Lacibacter sediminis: one gene and its partner. Each later gene encodes a partner of the first gene's protein in a complex. Links are inferred from orthologs where the notes say so. Each region holds a gene or a part of one and is shown on either strand. Other genes may lie near its edges.

Region 1 (3,140 bases):
TTGTTTCTTTATCCTGCAGCGATCATACTGATCTCTACATTTACATTCTTCGGCAATCCTTTTACAGCCACTGTTTCCCTTGCAGGAAAATCACCATCGAAGTACTTGCCATAAATTTCGTTCACTTCACTGAACAAAGCCATATCGCTGAGAAAGATCGTTGTCTTTACTACATTGCTGAAGTCCATCCCTGCTTCCTGTAAAACAGCTTTCAGATTATGCATCACCTGGTGTGTTTCTGCCTGGATATCTTCATTTTTCATTTCGCCGGTATCCGGCTTAATGCATATCTGTCCTGAGATAAATAAAAAACCTCCTGCCGCTACTGCCTGGTTGTAAGGACCGATTGGTGCAGGTGCCTGATCGGTTTGTATAATTTTCTTTTCCATCATGCGGCAAACTTACTTTATTAGCCGAAGAAATAAACGTGTTTACTTCGCTTCCCTGTAAATTTGCCGTTATGCGTTTGGTTCTCATTAGCTCTCAACCTGTAACAGATTTATTCGGAAAGGAATTCCCTTTTGCAGGTATTGACTGTATTACCAGAAGAGAATTATTATCCGAAGATCTGAATACATCGAATTGTATTATTGATCTGACAGTTGAAGATAATCCCGGAGCGATCGATCAATATAGAACTACCACAATACCCATCCTCATCGGTTCAGTAATATTTTCGTTAAAAGAATTAGCGATGGATGCAAAATTGCCAATCGCCCGCTTTAATCATTGGCCAACTTTCATCAACAGAAATTGTATTGAATTTGCGGTTGCAGATAGTCATATTGAGAAATTTCAGCAGCTATTTCAAACACTTGCTATCTCTTCTGTAAGAACGGCAGATGAACCCGGTTTTGCAAGTGCAAGAACAGTAAGCATGATCGTGAATGAAGCCTTTCTTGCCCGTGAAGAGGCCGTTTCAACTGAAGAAGAAATTGATACAGCGATGAAGTCGGGTACCAGCTATCCAATGGGTCCTTTCGAATGGGGTACCAAAATCGGAATGGATCGCATCACCCGTCTTTTACAAAAACTGGCAGAAAAAGAGAACCGATATCAGCCTGCATCTTCTCTCACCAAAACCTTTCAAAACTGATATGGCGTTGTTGCTTTGTTTTGATACGTCTACTACGCATGCATCGGTTGCTTTGGCAAAAGATGGTGTTTTGATCGGCGTAAAAACCAATCAAAATCAAAGAGATCATGCTTCATTTCTGCAGCCTGCCATTCATGCATTACTGCATGAAAGCAATAAAACACTGAAAGATCTTGCTGCTATTGCTGTAACATCCGGCCCGGGATCTTACACCGGTCTGAGGGTAGGTTTTGCTTCCGCAAAAGGCCTGGCATATGCTTTAGATATTCCGCTGATCAGTATTGAAACCACATACGTTATGAGTGCAGCAGCATTATCAATACTCAAAAATGACGAAACGGCTTTGCTTTGCCCTATGATCGATGCCCGACGGATGGAAGTATTCACCGCTCTTTATTCAGCCAACCTGGAGCTGATTTCCCCTATTTCAGCCTTAGTTCTCACACCTGAATCGTTTGCCCGTCAGTTTGATAACTCCCGTATTTTCTTTTTTGGCGACGGTGCACCTAAATGGCAGACAATCTGCCTCCACCCAAATGCCTTTTTTATAGATGTTAACTGGAATGCTGCAGATATGGTGGGATTGGCTGATAAACTTTTTGAACAAAAAAGCTTCAGTTCACTCGCTTATTCTGTTCCTGTGTATGGTAAAGAGTTCCATTCCACGCAGATATAAATTATGTCTTTTACGACTATCAAGTACGTAATTTTACTGTTATTTTTACGGGTATTAGATTTAGCACTCAAGATCACCCAAACCACAAAACTACCCTTACGATGGCAACGACTAAGAAAAAAGAGAGCAATGTTCCTATTCCTCTGGATTATCATGCTGTGAAGAAGGCTTCACTTATTCTACGTTCTGTAAACCACAAGCTAAGACAGCAAATTATTCAACTCATCAATGAAAATGGTCAAATGACCGTAACTGAGATCTATGTAAAGCTCCGGCTTGAACAATCAGTTGCGTCACAGCATTTAGCCATTTTACGACGCAGCAACATTGTAAAAACCACCAGGGAAGGCAAATTCATCTGGTACACGGTAAATCATGAAAGACTGCAGGAGGTAAATGATTTTGTAACACAACTCCTCGCCTGACCTTTTCCCACACCTATACTCACTCATAAGGCTGTTTAAACAGACTAACGTATTTTTGCAAAAAAAGCAAAGAAGTATTATGTACGTACAACAGCTGTATACAAACTGTTTGAGTGAAGCGGCCTATTATATTGAAAGTAATGGCGACTGTGCCATTATTGATCCATTACGGGATGTTGAAGTTTATCTTAACCTGGCGAAGGAGAGAAATGCCAAGATCAAATATATTTTTGAAACGCATTTTCATGCAGATTTTGTGAGTGGTCATCTTGATCTTTCACAGCAATCAAATGCACCGATCGTTTACGGGCCAGAAACGGAAACATCGTTCCCTGTTCATGTAGCAAAAGATGGCGAACAATTCAAGGTTGGAGACTTAACCATTGAAGTGTTGCATACCCCCGGTCATACACTTGAAAGCTCTTGTTACTTATTGAAAGATGAAACAGGAAAAGATCATTCTGTGTTTACAGGCGATACTTTGTTTGTGGGTGATGTTGGCCGCCCTGATCTGGCACAAGGTGGCGATCTTTCCATGAGTGAGTTGGCTGGAAAATTGTATGATTCATTACAGCATAAGATCATGCCGTTGGCAGATGATGTAATTGTTTATCCTGCACATGGACCCGGCAGTTCCTGTGGTAAAAGTATGGGACCTGAAACCTCCAGCACAATTGGTGAACAGAAGCAAACGAATTATGCTTTGCAACAATCAACCAAAGAAGAATTCATTAAAGCTGTAACAGATGGGCTTGATGCACCACCAAAATATTTTCCAGTAAATGCACGCATCAATAAAGAAGGTTACGGATCACTGGATGCGCTGCTAAAGAAAGGTCTTACTGCATTTGATGTTGCTTCTTTCAAACACAAAGCAAACGAACCAAAGACACTCATACTCGATACCCGTAATGCAGATACATTTACTATGGGCTTTGTTCCC
Region 2 (3,112 bases), 1.1 Mb from region 1 along the record:
ATGTGATGGCTGTTGGTAATTTGCCGAATGAGTTACCAAGAGATGCTTCCCGTTATTTTGGTGAACAACTCATTAAATATGTGTTGGAAGATCTGGTGAAAGGTAGTTCCACTATTTTAGATCGTGCAACGATGTTGAGAAAAGGTATCTTGATGGAGGAATACAGTTATTTGAAAGAATATGCAGGTGTCTGACCGAAATAGTTACAGATACAAATAATAGTCCTTCAGCAAATTCACAAATTGAGTTGTGTATTCATTGTTTTCGTCTTTAACAGCAAGTTCTTCAACAACAGGTTCTGTTGTCGTTTTACTAAACAACAGCATTGATCTAAAGTAACCATGCTTAACTGTTTGCTTTACCTGTATATGAGTACGGAGATGCAGATTATACCCTTCGGCTAATTCAATCATCCGCTCTGTACGCACATAAGGAAGCAACACAGCAAAGCTTCCATCATCTGTTAAATTATCATTCACAATCCTGATCAATTCATCCAGCTTTAAGCCTTCATCATGCATTGCTACATTTCTGTTTGCAGTACCTGATTTCAAATCACCTTCATAAAAAGGAGGATTAGAAATGATAAGATCATATTTTTTTGAGAAGCTGAATTGTTTTACATCAGCATGGAAAAGCTGCAATCGCTCTTTCCAAATTGAAGCTTCAATATTTTCTTCTGCTTGTTGATAGGATGGTTCATCAATTTCAATTCCATCGATCAATGCATCATACTTTTGAGCAAGCATTAGCATTAACAATCCAGTACCTGCACCAATATCAAGAATAGTGAGTGGTGAATGGTGAGTGGTGAGTGTGTTTGATCCACTTCGTACCTCGTACTTCTTACTTCGTACTTCCCCGGCAATCCACGCCCCAAACAAACAACTATCGGTGCTCACTTTCAACGCAGCTTTTTCCTGCTGAACTGTAAATTGTTTGAATTGAAAATAATTATTGGGCATGAATGATGAATAATGAGTGATGAGTATCGGACTACGACTAACAACTATCGGCTAAAGGCTAACTAAAACTACCATTCCGCCCTTGCACTCGGCTGCACACTCAACGATGCAAAATCATTCGCCAGGAACTTGTGATAACCTGTAATAGCGATCATGCCTGCATTATCGGTACAATATTCAAATGAAGGGATAAACGTTTTCCAATGATACTTCTCGCCCATTTCAGTAAAGGCTTTACGTAATCCGCTGTTGGCACTCACTCCACCTGCCAAACAAATTTGTTTGATGCCTGTTTGCTGCGATGCCTTTTTCAGTTTGTTGAGTAAGATCGAAATAATACGTTGCTGAACGGAAGCACAAATATCATTGAGGTTTTCGGCAATGAACTGCCTTTGTTGTTCTTCACTTGCCAAAAACTCTTCCTTGTAAACAAGGCTTGTTCCTGCATTGCGCAGGAAATAAAGAATAGATGTTTTCAATCCACTGAAACTGAAATTAAGTTCAGGAATTTGCGGTTCAGGAAATTTGAACCGATCAGGATTTCCGAGTTGTGCATACTTATCGATCAACGGCCCACCAGGGTAAGGAAGCCCCAGCAACTTCGCTGTTTTATCAAATGCTTCGCCTGCAGCATCATCAATCGTTTCGCCCAACACTTTCATTTGCGTAGCACTTTCGCACAAAACAATTTGCGTATGTCCGCCACTAACTGTTAAACAGAGAAAGGGAAAGGAAGGTTTTTCTTCCGGAATTAAATTCGCCAGTACATGCGCCTGCATATGATGCACAGCGATCAATGGAATATCCAACGCAAGTGAAAGTGATTTGGCAAACTGAGCACCCACCAACAACGAACCGATCAAACCCGGGGCTTGCGTAAACGCAACAGCGCTGAGTTCAGTTTTTTCGATACCTGCTTTCTTCAACGCTTCATCAACAACAGGAACAATATTCTGCATATGTGCACGGCTCGCTAATTCAGGCACAACACCGCCGTATTGCTCATGCACAGCCTGTGTGGCAATTACATTTGAAAGAATAACACCGTCACGACAAACTGATGCTGATGTTTCATCGCAGGAAGATTCAATAGCGAGAATTGTGATCAAAACAGGAATGAAGAATTAATAATTAAAAATGGGAAATGTAAAATTACAGCAACCTGACCATTCATCATTCATTTCTCATTTTACTTACTCCTTATCGCCACCACCGGATCCATCTTTGCTGCAATAAATGCAGGAATAATACCCGCCAATATGCCTGTGAAGATGCATACAGCAACAGCTCCAAGAAATAAACCGATAGAGATAAATACTTTGAATTTAAATACGGCTGAAAGGATAAATGTTAATCCAAACACGAGTGCAAGTCCGATGATACCACCCAGCACACAAAGGAATGCACTTTCCATCAGGAACTCGGCAAGAATTGTTCTGCGTTTAGCACCTATTGCTTTTTTCAAACCAATAATACTTGTGCGCTCACGAACAGTTACGAACATGATATTGGCCACGCCAAAAATGCCGACAATAAACGAGAGAATTGTAATAGCAATACCACCAATGGTCATACCATTAAAAATAGAAGTGATCTGTGTGGCACCACTGCTAACATCGTTCAAAGCAAAATTATCTTCCTGTTTAGGATTGAGTTTACGCACACTACGCATTACACCACGTAACTCATTCTTCATGTCTTCGGTTGGTACATTTTCTTTTCCTTTCACGATCATAAAACCATCACTGCGGCTTTCGTTACCCACCTGGCTGGCAAAACGGTAAGGAATAATAATTACGTTATCAAAATCCCAACCACCCAGCATGTTTTGGCCCTGCTTTTTTACAATACCAATCACATTTACTTTACGTCCTTTTATCTCCACATTTTTACCTAAAGCGTATTCTGCTTTTTCAAATAATTTTTCTGCAACATTATATCCCAACACCACACTGGCAGTACCGTATTCAAATTCATTGGTTGAAAGATAACGTCCCCACCCTATTTCAACAGGTTGAATTATACTAAACTCTTCAGTAACACCATACCAGCTCACACTCGAAAGCGACACATCTTTGTAATCAATAGCAGATGCATTGAAATAGGTATAAGCCACATTACTCGCCAGCGACATTCGCTGCTTTACA

Evidence for each region.
Region 2: the proteins of tsaB (region 1) and tsaD are in contact, whole or in part, in a solved structure (PDB 4WQ4), measured with the Escherichia coli proteins. The link is inferred for Lacibacter sediminis from one-to-one orthologs.

What each region holds. Positions count from the first base shown.
Region 1 is NZ_CP060007.1:4,148,715-4,151,854, forward strand. What follows is about bases 131-2,934. They hold tsaB (tRNA (adenosine(37)-N6)-threonylcarbamoyltransferase complex dimerization subunit type 1 TsaB), read left to right. Parts: upstream 131-1,097; coding sequence 1,098-1,772; downstream 1,773-2,934. Other genes in these bases: H4075_RS17625 (RidA family protein), read right to left, coding at 131-392; H4075_RS17630 (3-hydroxyacyl-CoA dehydrogenase family protein), read left to right, coding at 461-1,096; H4075_RS17640 (ArsR/SmtB family transcription factor), read left to right, coding at 1,874-2,197; H4075_RS17645 (MBL fold metallo-hydrolase), read left to right, coding at 2,277-2,934. Outside these bases: more of H4075_RS17625, read right to left, coding at 9-130; more of H4075_RS17645, read left to right, coding at 2,935-3,140. UniProt on the Escherichia coli protein: Required for the formation of a threonylcarbamoyl group on adenosine at position 37 (t(6)A37) in tRNAs that read codons beginning with adenine.
Region 2 is NZ_CP060007.1:3,025,470-3,028,581, forward strand. Bases 55-2,830 are described here. They hold tsaD (tRNA (adenosine(37)-N6)-threonylcarbamoyltransferase complex transferase subunit TsaD), read right to left. Parts: upstream 2,075-2,830; coding sequence 1,034-2,074; downstream 55-1,033. Other genes in these bases: H4075_RS12825 (NAD(P)-dependent oxidoreductase), read left to right, coding at 55-194; H4075_RS12830 (tRNA1(Val) (adenine(37)-N6)-methyltransferase), read right to left, coding at 204-965; H4075_RS12840 (ABC transporter permease), read right to left, coding at 2,155-2,830. In the rest of the region: more of H4075_RS12825, read left to right, coding at 1-54; more of H4075_RS12840, read right to left, coding at 2,831-3,112.